Regions from separate parts of the Sulfitobacter marinivivus genome, predicted to be linked through region 1. Evidence: riboswitches for the same ligand, from Rfam matches in the RefSeq annotation. Region 1 holds a riboswitch; the other holds the start of a gene.
The links. Region 1 has a riboswitch for thiamine pyrophosphate ahead of thiD (bifunctional hydroxymethylpyrimidine kinase/phosphomethylpyrimidine kinase). Riboswitches for the same ligand answer to the same signal wherever they lie in the genome.
Positions count from the first base shown of each region.

Region 2: linked by a shared signal. The riboswitch ahead of thiB (thiamine ABC transporter substrate binding subunit) and the one ahead of thiD (bifunctional hydroxymethylpyrimidine kinase/phosphomethylpyrimidine kinase) in region 1 are both predicted to bind thiamine pyrophosphate.

Region 1 covers NZ_JBEFLP010000004.1:145,759-153,425, forward strand. The annotation lists gene ABMC89_RS17375 (ABC transporter substrate-binding protein) at 1-597, opposite strand, end outside; gene ABMC89_RS17380 (ThiF family adenylyltransferase) at 594-1,595, opposite strand; gene ABMC89_RS17385 (thiamine phosphate synthase) at 1,592-2,188, opposite strand; gene ABMC89_RS17390 (thiazole synthase) at 2,185-2,955, opposite strand; gene thiS (sulfur carrier protein ThiS) at 2,957-3,154, opposite strand; gene ABMC89_RS17400 (FAD-dependent oxidoreductase) at 3,138-4,115, opposite strand; gene thiD (bifunctional hydroxymethylpyrimidine kinase/phosphomethylpyrimidine kinase) at 4,112-4,915, opposite strand; TPP riboswitch at 4,972-5,072, opposite strand; gene ABMC89_RS17410 (cupin domain-containing protein) at 5,296-6,384, shown strand; tRNA gene ABMC89_RS17415 (tRNA-Met) at 6,450-6,526, opposite strand; tRNA gene ABMC89_RS17420 (tRNA-Arg) at 6,868-6,944, opposite strand; partial or broken gene ABMC89_RS17425 (glycosyltransferase family 2 protein) at 6,989-7,667, opposite strand, start outside.
Region 2 covers NZ_JBEFLP010000001.1:2,197,288-2,204,954, forward strand. The annotation lists gene ABMC89_RS10830 (thiamine/thiamine pyrophosphate ABC transporter permease ThiP) at 1-1,193, opposite strand, end outside; gene thiB (thiamine ABC transporter substrate binding subunit) at 1,169-2,146, opposite strand; TPP riboswitch at 2,181-2,280, opposite strand; gene aroC (chorismate synthase) at 2,370-3,479, shown strand; gene ABMC89_RS10845 (DMT family transporter) at 3,487-4,422, shown strand; gene cobO (cob(I)yrinic acid a,c-diamide adenosyltransferase) at 4,447-5,040, shown strand; gene ABMC89_RS10855 (SDR family NAD(P)-dependent oxidoreductase) at 5,052-5,807, shown strand; gene ABMC89_RS10860 (cyclase family protein) at 5,931-6,881, shown strand; gene ABMC89_RS10865 (branched-chain amino acid aminotransferase) at 6,958-7,667, opposite strand, start outside.

The sequences.
Region 1 (7,667 bases):
TTCCTCGGGATAGAAACAGCGGCCCGGCACCCCCTCGATGTCCATCTGGTTCAGCTCGAAATTGCGGAACGCGCCGATGACGGCATCCACCTGCCCCGACATCAGCGCGGGCGAGAGGGACCAGTTGACGTTGACCAGCTCGATATCCCCCATGGCAATGTCCACCTGTCCCAGCATCTCGGCCAGCAGCGCCTCCTGTACGCCCGCCACCGAAAAGCCGACCTTGCGGCCCCTGAGGTCCGCGATGCTGTCAACGGGGCCGTCCTGAAGCACCAGCAAGCAGTTCAGCGGTGTCGCGACCAACGTGCCGACGCGCACCAGCGGCATGCCCTCGGCGACCTGGAGATGCAGCTGCGGCTGGTAGGAGATCGCGATATCGGCGCGGCCCGCCGCAGCCATCTTGGGCGGATCAGACGGATCTGCGGGGGCAATGACAGCGACCTCCAGACCCGCCTCGGCGAAGAACCCTTTCTCTTCGGCGATCACGATGGGCCCGTGATCGGGGTTCACGAACCAGTCGAGCACAACGGTCATCTGGTCCTGAGCGGCGGCGGGCGTGGCGGCAAGAAGGGCGAGGGCGGCAAGTCTTGATATCATTCGTTTTCTCCATCTGGTGTGTATCGGGGTGGGGGATCGCCAAGAGCGACAAGGAAAATAGGGCCTTCCCAGACGCGCGACAGCCGCTCGGCGGCAGCCCAGGCGCGCAGGCCCGAGCGGCAGCACAGCACGGCGCGGTGGCCGGTATCCGGGGAAGGCCCGTCCGGCCCGAAGGCCGTGACAGGCAGGCGGTGGGCTGACGGTCGCACCAGCGGTGCCTCATCAGCAGACCGCAGATCGACAACGAAATCGTTTTCCCGGATGTCGGAGACGGCAAGAAAGCGCGGCGCCTGCGCGGGCTCTGGCGCGCCAGTGAAGGCGAAGCCGCCAAAGCGCAGGTTTGAGCCGTCAAAGGTGACGATACTGCCCAGCGGCGACGGCGCGATGCCCGCGATAAGCGCCAGCGCCATCTGCGCCTGAAGGGCGCCGATCACCCCGACGACCGGCCCCAGCACGCCGTCTTCGGCGCAGGACCCCGCGCTGCGTGGCAGATCGGGAAAGACGGCCCGCAGGCTGGGGGCATCCCCGCAGAAAGCCCCGGCGTAACCGCCCAGACCGATGACCGAGGCACTGACCAGCGTCAGACCTTTGGCGCGGCAGGTATCGGACAGGATATAGCTGACGGCAAAACTGTCGGCACAATCCAGAACCAGATCGGCGTCCTTGCAAAGCGTATCGGCATTCGCCGGATCAAGGGCCGCGATCACCGGCTCGACGCGGCAGTCGCGGTTCAGCGCGCGAAGGGCGGCGGCGGCGACCTCGGCCTTGGGGCTGCCCACATCGGCCTCGCGGAACAGCGTCTGCCGGTGAAGGTTCGCCACCTCGACCCTGTCGGGATCGACGATCCGTATCCGCCCGACGCCCGCCCCGCCCAGATATTGCAGCACAGGGGCCGCAAGCCCCCCTGCCCCGACGATGACCACACGGGCGTTGCGCAGGCGGTCCTGACCTTCCGGCCTCATTTCAGGCAGAGCGATCTGGCGGGCGTAACGGTTCATCGGGTCGCCTCGACCCACTGCCGCACGCGCCCTTCCGGATCGTCGTTCAGCGTGATGTCGGTGACGACCGACACGATGTCCGCACCCGCCTGAAAGGCACCTGCCGCGCGGTCGACACTCATCCCGCCGATGGCGACGAGGGGCAACTCGCCGATCAGCTGCTTCCATTCGGACACCCGCCCGAGGCCCTGCCGCTCCCATTTCATCTTCTTCAGGATGGTCGGGTAAACCGGGCCGAGCGCCACGTAATCCGGCGACAGCGAAAGCGCGCGGTCAAGTTCGGCATGGTCGTGGGTGCTGATACCCAGCTTCAGGCCCGCCCGCCGGATCGCGCCCAGATCGGCGGTATCGAGATCCTCCTGCCCCAGATGCACCCAGTCACATTTTTCATCGATGGCGATGCGCCAGTGGTCGTTCACGACAAGCACAGCGCGGTATCGCCGGCACTTTTCCATGGCTTCGGAAACGAGGCGTCGAACCTGCGCCTCCGGCGTGTCCTTGATCCGCAGTTGCACCAGTTTCACACCGAGGGGCAGCATCCGGTCCAGCCAGCCGGGGTGATCGAAAATCGGATAGAACCGGTCGAGCGTCATGTCAGGAAAGCCTTTCCAATGACCGGTGTCGAGGGCGCGGCCATGTCGCGCGGCTCCATCGGGTCGGCCTCACGGGCGAGCCGGCCTGCCTCTACCGCGCGGGCGAAGGCTTCGGCCATCGCGGCCGGATCCCCTGCCTTCGCGACAGCGGTGTTCAGCAGGACCGCGTCAAAGCCCATCTCCATCGCCATCGCAGCCTGGCTGGGCAGCCCGAGCCCCGCGTCGATGACCATGGGAACATCCGGAAACTGCGCCCTGATCGTGCGCAATCCGTAGACGTTGGTCAGCCCCAGCCCGGTGCCGATGGGCGCGCCCCACGGCATCAGGACCTCGCACCCGACAGACAGCAGGCGGTCGGCCAGCACGACATCCTCGGTCGTGTAGGGAAAGACCTGAAATCCGTCCTCGGTCAGGATACGGGCGGCTTCGACCAGACCGAAGGGATCGGGCTGGAGTGTGTCGGCATGGCCGATGACTTCGAGCTTGATCCACGGCGTGTCGAAGAGCTCGCGCGCCATATGCGCGGTTGTGACGGCTTCGCGAACGGAATGGCAGCCGGCGGTATTGGGCAGCAGCGTGACATCCAGATCGCGCACCAGATCCCAGAAGGCCGTACCGGCCCGGTCGGCGCCTGCCTCGCGGCGGACGGAAACGGTTGCGACACCGGCACCCGAACGTTGAAAGGCGCGGGCCAGCACGCTGGGCGACGGGTATTGCGCCGTGCCCAGCATCAGCCGCGATGTGATCTGTTTTCCGTAGACCTGCATCCTAGCCCCCCTGCCGGGGTGCGACGATCTCGATCCGGTCACCCGGCGACAGCGCGGTATTCTCCCGCGCGGTGGCGGGCACAAAGCTTTCGTTGACCGCCGATGCGATCTTGGCCCCGCCGTAGCCGAGTTCGTCAAGTGCGCCGGCAAGCGTCTCTGCGCGCACCTCCGTAGGGGTGCCGTTAACGGTGATCTTCATACAAAAACTCCGGTTTGGTGCCCTCGCAGGCCATCTCTGCCGCCATCCGCGCCAGCGCGGGCGCAAGCAGAAAGCCGTGGCGAAAAAGGCCGTTGACGTAGATTGTCGCACCGCGCCGTTGCAGGCGCGGCAGGTTGTCGGGAAAGGCAGGGCGGGCATCGGCGCCGACTTCGACCAGTTCTGCCTCGGCAAAGGCGGGATGCAGCGCATGCGCCGCCGACAAAAGCTCGAGGACAGCGCGGACGCTGCGGCGACGGTCATCGCTTTCGATTTGCGTGGCGCCGAGCATGAACAGACCGTCACCACGCGGCACGACGTAGAGCGGAAAGCGCGGGTGGAGCAGCCGGACCGGCCTGCTGAGGCGGATGTCGGTGCTGCGCAGCACTGCCATCTCTCCCTTCACGCCGCGCAGATCGCGCAAGGCATCCCGCGCCGCCAGCCCGCGGCAGTCGAATGTCAGGCCCCCTGCGTCCGCTTGCCCGGAGGCGAAGGTGACACCGGCCTGCATCAAACCTTCGCGCAACCGGAACAGCGCGGCGCGCGGATCGATATGTCCTTCGTCGGCGATATGAAGGGCGCGGTCGAACCGACCGTCGAGGTCAGGCTCAAGTGCGGCCAGCGCAGCCGCGTCGGCTTGCCGGTGCTGTGGAACACGGCGTGCGAAACGGTCAAGCTCCCGCCGGTCACGGTCGAGGGCGACCGCGACGGTTCCCCGCCGCGCAACTGCCACACCCTGCCGTTCCCACCAATCGGCGGCTTCCTGTCCCAGCCGCACAACCGGTTCCTCGGCGGTTTCGCCCTCGCAGAAAGGGGCCAGCATCCCGCCTGCCCACCACGAACACCCGTGCGGCCCGGGCCGATCGGCTGGGTCGATGACGGTCACATCGCAACCACGGGCGACCAGTTCCGTCGCCACGCACAGCCCCGCAACGCCGGCGCCCAGTACCGTCGCGCGCATCATCGGCTCCAGACCTCGTAAAAGTGGTGAACCGGCCCGCAACCGCCGCCGATCTGCAACCCGTCCGCCGCGCGGATCGCACCGTGCAGCCATGCCTGCGCGCGCCGGACCGCCGCCACGACGGTGGCCCCTTTCGCCAGTTCGGCAGCGATCGCCGACGACAGGCTGCATCCGGTCCCGTGGGTGTTGCGCGTCGCAAGCCGTGGTTGCGACAGCTCCGTTGTCGCAAAGGCTGTGACCAGCCTGTCGATGCAGGTCGCACCGGTCGCGTGGCCGCCTTTCATCACCACTGCCCCTGCTCCAAGTGCGCGCAACGCATGCCCCTGTGCCTCGGTCTGCGCGGCGGTGTCTGCGGGGTCTTGCCCCAACAGGCGGGCCGCTTCGGGCAGGTTCGGCGTCAGCACATCGGCACGCGGCAGCAGGCGTTCGATCAGCGCGGCCTCGGCCTCTTCGGCCAACAGCGCGTGCCCCGACTTTGCGATCATCACGGGATCGAGCACGACAGGGCCGCGATAACCTTCGAGCGCATCGGCCACGGCGGCGATGATCTCTGGCGATGCGAGCATCCCGATCTTGATGGCTTGCGGGGGGATGTCTTCGAGAACGGCTGTTATCTGCGCGCCGACCACGGCGGGCGATACTTCCTCGACCGCGAAAACACCTCGTGTGTTCTGCGCGGTGATCGCCGTGATCGCACTGGTGCCGTACACGCCGAGGGCCGAAAAAGTCTTGAGATCGGCCTGGATGCCCGCACCTCCACCGCTGTCGGAGCCCGCGATGGTCAAAGCTGAACAATGTGGCATCTTCTACATCTCCTCCGGCGAGGGGAGGAGGAAGAACAAGCGGGAAAGGACGGTGCGCCTGATCTTGCTCCGTTTCCTACGCCGGTATTGTCCGGATCAGGTTCAATGGGTTAGCTTGCGCCTCTCAGCCCCAGACGGGGCACCCCAACGGATTTGGATTATTGATATCAGCCTGCGGACGCCCCTGCAACTGCCCAAAGCGCGCGACCGGATTCGGGGCGCGAGGGGCCGGGTGTGAAGGCCGGTGACCGGCGGCCAGTCCTACCGAAGGCAAACCGTGCCAGTTGATGCTGGCCATCAAACGCGCAATAGATCTTGATACCATCACCACCCACAGCACGATTTTGATACCGAACCGAACCGCAACCACAGGACCCCCCATGACAGATACCATTCTCGCCGAATTTCTACTGCCGACGGAAGAGCTGCGCGATGATCTGCCTTTCTATACGAAGACGCTGGGCATGCGGCTTGAAAATATCTATCCCGCCGATGACCCATCTGTGGCGAGCTTTTCCGGCTACGGCATCCGCCTGCGGATCGAGAAAGGCGCCGATGTCGCCCCCGGCCATCTGCGCATTCTGACCGACGATCCCGACAGTTTTTCGGATGGCGCGCGCGAACTGACCGCGCCAAACGGCACCCGCATCACGCTTGCGCCGCTGACCCCACAGGTAGACCCGATCGAAACCCAGCATGAATTCGCCGTCCGCCGCCTGCGCGACGAAGCGCCATGGGTGATCGGCCGCGCGGGTATGCATTACCGCGATCTGATCCCGTCCCGCCTCGGCGGGTCGATCATCGCCAGCCACATCCGCATCCCCGACGGCGGCCCCGTTCCGGACATGGTCCACTACCACACGGTCGGGTTCCAGCTGATCTTTTGCTATCGCGGCTGGGTCGATGTGCTCTACGAGGATCAGGGCGATGTGATCCGCCTGCACGCAGGCGATTGCGTGACCCAGCCGCCGGGGATCCGCCACCGTGTCGTCGAAGCCTCTCCCAACATCGAGGTGATCGAGATCGGCGTGCCAGCCGAACACGTCACCACCATCGACCACGATTTCACGCTCCCCAACGGCAAAGGCGATCCCGCCCGCGAATGGGACGGCCAGACCTTTGTGCACCACGTAAAAGACAGGGCGGAGTGGCATCCCTTCCGCATCCCCGGCTTCATCGCGCGCGACACCGGCATTACCGCGGGGACCAAGGGCGTGGCCGGTATTCAGGTCGTCCGAAAAGGCGACGGCGAAACGAGGGCCTTTACCCACGATGCCGACATCCACTTCACCTTCGTGATGGAGGGTACGATGACACTGGCGGCCGATGGTCACGATCCCCGCCAGCTCGAAGCGGGTGACGGTTTCGTCATCCCGCCCGGGTTGGTCGCGACTTACAACGATGCCTCGCCTGATCTCGAACTGCTCGAAGTCGCGCTGCGCGGTGATTTCACGACAACGCTGCGGTAACCGCTCCAGAAACGCAAACGCCGCCCCGGAGGGCGGCGTATAAGCGTCTGATAACGCGTTTTTATTGGTTGCGGGAGTAGGATTTGAACCTACGACCTTCAGGTTATGAGCCTGACGAGCTACCGGGCTGCTCCATCCCGCGCCAATGTGTGTCACCTAACGCGAGTCGGAACGGACTGCAACCCTGAACGCCATGCTCCAAGGCCCAAAACCACCGAAATTCGATATTTATTTCCACGGTGCGGCAGCGGGTATTCGTTTCTGTACCCCTTGGCTTTGACGGCCCGGTTTTCAGCCATCCCCTTCTGCGGATCAGCGGTAGACAAGCGGCGGTTTGATGTTCGGCAGTGGTGGCATTTTCCATGTCAGGATCACCGGATCGACCGATCGCAGTCCCCGCAAACCACATTCATCTGCTTGGCCGTTTTGGAAGATGCTTGGCGCGCAACACCTGGGATGCTGTCACGAACAACTCTGCGAGATTGGCGATCCCTGAAGGACTCGAACCCTCAACCTGCTGATTAGAAGTCAGCTGCTCTATCCAGTTGAGCTAAGGGACCGCTTGGGCCGTTATGGGTCAACTGTCCGCGCCCATCAAGAGGCATCAGCCCCGATGAAACCACACAGGCAGGGTGGTGCGGCAGACGTAATTGATGAAGGGCGGTTTCACGATCCCGCGCTCGGGGTCGCGAACCGGATTGCCGCGGATCTTCTCGTAGCCCAGTGCCACGGCGTCCGGCCAGGGAAGGTCCTCCGCTCGGGCGAGTTTGCGGAAGAACCGTTTGGCATGGAAATCCGGCTTCGCCCAGCCTTTGACGTTCCAGTCTTCTCCGACACTGTCCGCGACCGACTGGCGGACTGCATTCGTCTCTTTCAGCGCCGCGCTGTTTGCGTGCTTGAGATGAACCAGAAACACGCCGTCCGGCATCTCGAACGGGAATTTCAACGCCCGCCGGTGGCCACAGAAGACACCGTGCAGACGCAACGGCATCCCGCGTTTTGTCGCCCAGGCCTTTGAATAGTTCCCGGTGACCGCCGCGATGCGGCGCTGCGCGAACACGCTTTCAGTGGCTTGCAGCTCAGCGTCGCCGTCAACCTCCGCAAGGTTGAGGCCGAGGGCGAAAATAGCGGGGGCGGCGGTGCTTTGAAAGACATCCGCGAAGGAGCTGTGTAACTGCGGATCGTAGCAGATCAACTCGTCAGCGTCTGTCTGGATCACCCAGTCGTAGATGTGGTTCAGGGCGGACTGTATGTCGTTCATCACCCGCAAACGCACGCGGTCG
Region 2 (7,667 bases), on a different contig from region 1:
ATCATCGCGTTGACGATCACCGTGACAGCCAGCGCAAAATCGAAAGGATCGGCAACCGGATTTATCAGCAGGAACCATCCGGTCCCGATCATCAGCGGAGAGGCCGACAAACCCAGAAGCCCGATGGCCTCCATCCCGCCGCCCCGGCGGCTGGCGATCCAGCCCGACATCGGCAGCGCCAGCGCCAGCATGACGCAAATGCTCAGCCCCGCCACCGCAATCGAGATACCGGCCGCCTCCCAGACCGAAACGGGCATGAGGGCCAGCCCCCCGAGGCCGCGCAGCACGACGGCGCACAGCGGAAGCAGCAGAAACGCGGCAGCGGAGGTGATCCATGCACCATCAAGAAGCCGCTGCGCCGCGCGGTTCGCATCCCAGCGCTGGCGGACGCGGTCCAGCCCGCCGCCTACGCTGATCTGCGGAACGAACCGCAACGCCGCCAGCGCCAGCCCCCCCGCGAGGACCAGCTGCACCACAGACAGCATCGCCGCGCGCCCCAGATCGAAATCGAAACGGAAGGCCTGATAGATCGCCAGTTCGACCGTCGTGGCGCGCGGCCCGCCGCCCAGCGTCAGTGCCACGGCAAAACTGGTCAGGCAGATCACGAAGATCAGAACGAAAATGCCGGGCACCATCTGCAAGAGCATCGGACGTTCGATTGCCTGAAACACGGCCCATGGCGTCAGGCGCAATTGCGCGGCGAGCCTGAAACGCTCCGCCGGAATGGTCTGCCAGCCCTGCAACAGCAACCGCGTCGCCAGCGGCAGGTTGAAAAAGACATGGGCGAGTACGACCCCGTGAAATCCGTAGACCGACACGCCCGGAAGGCCCAGCGCCGCCAGCAGGTCATTCATCCAGCCGTTCCGCCCGAACACTGTCAGCAGACCGAAGACCGCCACGATCACCGGCAGAATGAATGGCGCGCCCAGCAGCGTCACCAGCGCACCGCGCCCGACAAAGCGGCGCCGCGCCAAGGCCCGCGCGACCGGCAGCGCAAGAAGAACGGACAGCCCCGCAGACCAGAGCGCCTGATGCACCGTAAACCTGATTGCGGCCCAATCGCTCGGGGCCAGCCCCGATCCCGCCTCGGCCCGCAACAGAACCGCGACAAGTGCGGCGAGGATCAGCGCGAGGGTAAGCCCCGCCGCGCCGATCCCTGCCCTAGATCCTATTGGGACAATGCGTTGAGCCATTCGGCCAAAGCTTCCTCGCGGATCGCGGGCACCTCTTCGGCAGGTGTCAGCAGCGCCTTTTCAGGCGTTGTCAGGGTGTCGAACCCGTCGGGCAACCCGCCATCGGGTGTCACCGCCGGGTACATCCAGTTCGTCGTGGGCAGTGCCGATTGCGCCGCGTCGGAGACCATGAATTCCATGAATTGCGCGGCCAGATCCGGTGTATCGCTGCCGGCAAGCCGGCCCAGCACCTCGATCTGCATGTAGTGACCTTCGGTGAAGGATGCAGTGGTCTTGCTGTCGTCGTCCTCGGCGATCAGGTGGTAGGCGGGCGAAGTCGTATAGCTCAGCACCATGTCCGATTCCCCCTCGAGGAACAGACCGTAGGCTTCGGACCAGCCTTTGGTGACCGTCACGACGTTATCGGCCAGCCCTTCCCAGATCGCCGATGCCTCGTCGCCGTAGGCCGACTTGACCCACATCAGAAGGCCCAGACCGGGAGTCGACGAACGCGGATCCTGGATGATGATCGACGCGTCACTTTCCGCCAGCGCGCGGAAATCCGTGGGCGCTTCGAAATCCTTGTTGTGAACGAATGCGAAATAACCCCAATCGTAGGGCACGAAAACCGGGTCGTTCCACGCGACCGGCAGATCGTAGGCGGCCTCCACAGGCGTCTCGGCAAAAAGACCGGTTTCCTTCGCGGCAGCGATCAGCGACGTATCGAGCCCCATCACCACATCTGCGTCAGACCGCGCGCCCTCAAGCCGCAGCCGCGCGAGAAGTGCTGCGCCATCGCCCATGCCCACAAGGTTCAGATCGCAGGCGCAGACTTCCTCGAACGCCTTTTCGATCACCGGGCCCGGGCCCCAGTCGGACGTGAAGCTGTCGTATGTATAGACGGTAAGCACGGGTGTTTGTGCCAGTGCGGCACTGGCGCCGAATGTTGCTGCTGCAAACGTAAGATACTTCATGGCATCCTCCAAATTGCGGCGTCAGAAACGTTTGGATGGATGTCCAGACCTTCCCTCCGCCGGTGTTAACCGGTTCAGGTTCAACGGGTCAGCTTTCGCAATCTCAGCGCCGCAGCGCCCCCCGAGGTGCCCCAAGAGCTAGGACAGCTGCATCCCCTTGGCAAGGCAAATCCCCTTGAGCGCACCCGCTCCCCCGGCTAAGGCAGGGAGGAAGGAGCACCGCATGTCGATCAACAGCTTTGGCCATCTTTTCCGTGTGACCACCTGGGGCGAAAGCCACGGGCCGGCTTTGGGTGCGACCGTGGATGGCTGCCCCCCGGGCGTAGAGATCGACGCGGGCATGATCCAGCACTGGCTCGACAAGCGCAAACCCGGGCAGAACAAATTCACCACCCAGCGCCGCGAGGCGGATGAGGTCCGGATTCTGTCTGGCACGTTCGAAGGCGTGACCACCGGCACCCCCGTGCAGTTGTTGATTGAAAACACCGACCAACGGTCGAAGGACTACGGCGATATCAAGGACAAGTTCCGCCCCGGTCATGCGGACATCACCTATTTCCAGAAGTACGGCGTGCGCGATTATCGCGGCGGCGGACGGTCCTCGGCGCGCGAGACGGCCAGCCGGGTCGCGGCGGGCGGTTTGGCCCGCGAGGCGATCAAGGCGATCGCGCCGAACGTGCAGATCACCGGCTACATGGTGCAGATGGGACCGCACAAGATCGACCGGGATGCGTTCGACTGGGACCAGATCGAGCAGAACCCTTTCTGGGTCCCGGACGCCCGCGCGGCAGCCGATTGGGCAGACTATCTCGATGGCCTGCGCAAATCGGGGTCTTCCGTCGGGGCGATCATTGAGGTCACCGCGCGCGGTGTCCCTGCGGGCATCGGCGCGCCTGTTTACGGCAAGCTCGATACCGATCTGGCGGCCGCGATGATGAGCATCAATGCCGTGAAGGGCGTCGAGATCGGCGAGGGCATGTCGGCGGCCATGCTGACCGGCGAGCTGAACGCGGACGAGATCACCATGGGCCCCGACGGCCCGCAGTATTCGTCAAATCACGCGGGCGGCATTCTGGGCGGGATCAGCACCGGACAGGACATCGTCGTGCGCTTTGCCGTCAAGCCGACCTCCAGCATCCTGACCACCCGCCGTACCATCACCAAGACCGGCGAAGAGACCGAGATCATCACCAAGGGCCGTCACGACCCCTGCGTCGGCATCCGCGCGGTGCCGGTGGGCGAGGCGATGATGGCCTGCGTGATCCTCGATCACCTGCTCCTCCACCGCGGGCAGGTCGGTGAAAACCGCGGCACGATCGGGCCCGGCGCGTGATGACGCGATGAAGGTCGAGGATTTCTCAGCCAGACCGGCACTCGGTGTTGCCCTGAAAATCACCGCGATCTTTCTGTTCACCTGCATGTCGGCGATCATCAAATCCACCTCGGACGAGATCCCCCCAGGCGAGCAGGTATTCTTCCGCTCGCTGTTTGCCATCCCGATCATCCTTGCCTGGCTGGCCCAGCGCGGGCAGCTGAAAATCGGCCTGAAAGCCAAGAAGCCGATGGGCCACGTCTGGCGGGGCCTGTTCGGCACCACAGCCATGGGTCTGACGTTCGGCGGGCTGGGCCTGCTGCCCCTGCCCGAAGTCACGGCCATCGGGTTCGCCACTCCGATCTTCACGGTGCTTCTTGCCGCGCTGATGCTCGGAGAACGCATCCGATTCCTGCGGATCAGCGCGGTCGCCGTCGGGCTTGTCGGGGTCATCATCATCCTCTGGCCCCGGTTTGGCGGCGCGCGGCTGGATCACATGGCCACCATCGGTGCGCTGATGATCCTCGGGGCCACGCTGATGCGCAGCCTTGTCCAGATACACCTGCGCCAGCTGGTGCAGAACGAACATACAGCCGCGATCGTCTTTTACTTTTCGGCCACCGCGACCGTCCTGTCGCTGTTCACCCTGCCCTTCGGCTGGGTCGTCCCCACCGGGCAGACTGCACTCTTGCTCGTGTCGGCGGGGCTGGTGGGCGGCGTGGCCCAGATCCTCGTGACCTCCTCCTACCGGTTCGGATCGGTGTCGATGCTGGCGCCCTATGACTATACCTCGATGCTTTTTGCCATCGTGCTGGGCTACGTCATCTTCGGAGAACTGCCCACGGTGATGATGCTGGCGGGCGCCTCGCTCGTGATTGTGGCGGGCGTGCTCGTGATCTGGCGCGAACATCAACTGGGGATGGAGCGCGGCAAGATCCGCGCCGTATCCGTCCCGAAATCCTGAGATCAACCCCGAAGGGAGCTTTCAATGACCGACGACCACAAGGAAAAGATGCAAGAGCGTCAGGCCGAACAGCGAAAGAAGGTCTCGGAGCTTAAAGACCCCGAGCAGGGCCTCGTGCTGGTGCACACCGGCGCGGGCAAAGGCAAATCCTCCTCCGCTTTCGGTGTGGTGATCCGCGCGCTCGGCTGGAAGCAGACCGTCGGCGTCGTGCAGTTCATCAAGGGCAAATGGAAAACCGGCGAACGCCAGTTCTTCGACCGTCTGGGAGAGGTGACCTGGCATACGATGGGCGAAGGGTTCACCTGGGACACGCAGGACAAGGACCGCGACATCGCGGCGGCGCAGGCGGCTTTCGCCAAGGCCCGCGACATGATGGAAAGCGGCGACTATGACCTGATCGTTCTGGACGAGATCAACATCGCCATGCGCTACGACTATCTGTCGGTTGCGGATGTGATCGCCGGTCTGGAGGCGCGCAATGCACGTACCGGCGTGATCCTGACGGGCCGTGACGCCAAGGCCGAACTGTGCGACTATGCCGATCTGGTCACCGAAATGACCGAAGTGAAGCACCCATTCAAAGCGGGCATCAAGGCGCAGCGCGGCGTGGACTACTGAAGGGAACGGACGTGGAGCAGAAAGTCGCCCTCGTTACCGGTGCCGCACGCGGGATCGGGTTTGCCACCGCGAAACTCTTTCTCGAGGAAGGGTGGCTGGTTGCCGCACTCGACCGCGACGGCGATGCGCTCGGCCCTGCGGTGGACGAGCTTGGGCAGGGCGCAAGTGCGCTGGTCCATGACGTCTCCAGCCCCGATCAGGCGCAGGCCGCTGTGGCCGCCGCGATCGAGAAATTCGGCCGCATCGACGCGCTGGTCAACAACGCGGGCGTCGCCGATTTCGGCCCCATCGAGGAAACGACATTCGACCGCTGGCGCACCGTCATGGCCACGAACCTCGACGGGGTGTTCCTGATGTCGCAGGCCGCCATTCCGGCCCTGAAAAAGACACGCGGCGCGCTTTTGAACATCGCATCCATATCGGGGCTGCGCGCCTCGACCCTGCGGGTCGCCTACGGCACCTCGAAGGCGGCGGTGATCCATCTGACCAAACAGCAGGCCGCCGAACTGGGCGAATACGGCATTCGCGCCAATTGTGTCTGCCCCGGCCCTGTCCGGACCAAGCTTGCCATGGCCGTGCACACGCAGGACATCATCGACGCCTACCACGACGCCATCCCGCTGAACCGCTATGGATCGGAACGCGAAATCGCCGAGGTCATCGTGTTCCTGTGCTCTGACAAGGCAAGCTATGTCACCGGTCAGGTCGTGGCCTCTGACGGCGGTTTCGAGAGCACCGGTGTCGGCCTGCCGGCCCTGCGCAAATAATTGCCCAGGCAATTGACGTAACGTCATTATGCAATCGGCGCGTGCATCCCGTGCTAGCCTGATCCTCCAGACCCAAGCGAATCGTCCCGCCAGAGGACGCGCCGGTCCAACATCGGAGGATTTATGTTATTCAAATCATTTAGTGCATTTTGCCTAGGCCTGACGCTGAGCGCGGGCGCGGCGCTCGCGCAGGATTGCGACACATCAGAGCAGTGGGGCGCGGAAGATACGCTCGGCTCTGCCAACCTTGTGACCCCCGAACGCACGCTTGAAGCGGTAAAGCTGATCAAGCAGGGCAAATCCATGCCGCTTGGCATTGCCATTGGGCCGAACACACCCGCCTTCCCGCCACGCTCGCTGTCGCTTCAGGTTGTGCAGCCGAACCAGCAAGGCGGTCAGAAACTTACCGGTTTCGGCTACGAGGGCAATTACAACGACGATATTCTGCAAACATGGATAGGGATCGGCAGCCAGCTCGACGGGCTGGGCCACCTCGGGGAAAATGGCCACTACTACAACTGCCTCGACGAGAAAGAGATTTCCGCGATCACCGGCCTGACAAAGCTGGGCACCCATGCGGTGCCACCGCTGGTGGGCCGCGCCGTGATCCTTGATATGGCCGCGCACGCCGGTGTCGAGGTGATGCAGGCGGGCGACCATTTCGGATCGGAAGAGATCAAGGCCGCCGCCGAGGCGCAGGGCGTCGAGATGGGCGAAGGCGACATCATCCTGTTCCACACCGGATGGACCGAAGGGATGCTGGAAAGCGATCCGCAAGCCTGGGGCGGCACCGAACCGGGGCTGAACAACGAGGGCGCGGAATATATCGCCTCGCTCAATCCCATGGCAGTGGGTGCGGACACATGGGGGCTTGAGCCGATCCCGGCACCCGACGGCGACAAGGTCTTTTACGGCCACGTCACCCTGCTGAAAAAGAACGGCATCTACATTCTGGAAACGATGAATGTCGGGCCGTTGCTGCGTGAGGGGGTGAACGAATTCATGTTCGTGCTCGGCCAGCCCCGTATTGTCGGCACGGTGCAGGCCATGATCAATCCGGTCGCGCTGTACTGACCTTTCGCAAACCGTGAACGCACTGCGGCGGCCCGTTGGCCGCCGCAATTCCGTGTTGCCCGCGTGGGACTGAAGATCAGGCGCGCACCAGCTTCTCGTAGCTTTCGGCAATGTCGCGCGTCAGCGCGCCAACCTCGAAGGTATAGTCGCCGATCTGCCCCACCGGCGTCACCTCGGCGGCGGTGCCTGTCAGCCAGCACTGCTCAAAACCTTCGAGCTCTTCTGGCATGATGTGGCGTTCGTGCACCGTAACGCCACGCTCCTTGAGCATCCCGATCACCGTCTGCCGCGTGATCCCGTTCAGGAAACAGTCAGGGTCCGGCGTATGCACCTCTCCGTCCTTTACGAAGAACACGTTCGCCCCGGTCGCCTCAGCCACGTAGCCGCGGTAATCCATCATCAACGCGTCCGAACATCCCTTGGCCTCTGCCGCGTGTTTGGACATCGTGCAAATCATGTAAAGACCCGCCGCCTTTGCGTGGCTCGGGATCGTTTCGGGGCTGGGGCGCTTCCACTTCGAGATGTCGAGCTTGGCCCCCTTCATCTTGGCGTCGCCGTAATAGGCCCCCCATTCCCACGCGGCGATCGCCATGCGCACGGGGTTGCGCGCCGAGGCCACGCCCATGTCTTCGCCCGCGCCACGCCACGCGATCGCGCGGACATAGGCGTCCGACAGGCCGGAGGCCTTCAGCACCTCGGCCTTCGCAGCCTCGATTTCATCAACCGTGTAGGGGACTTCGAAGTCGATCATCTGTGCGGACCTGCGCAGGCGCTCGGAATGTTCGC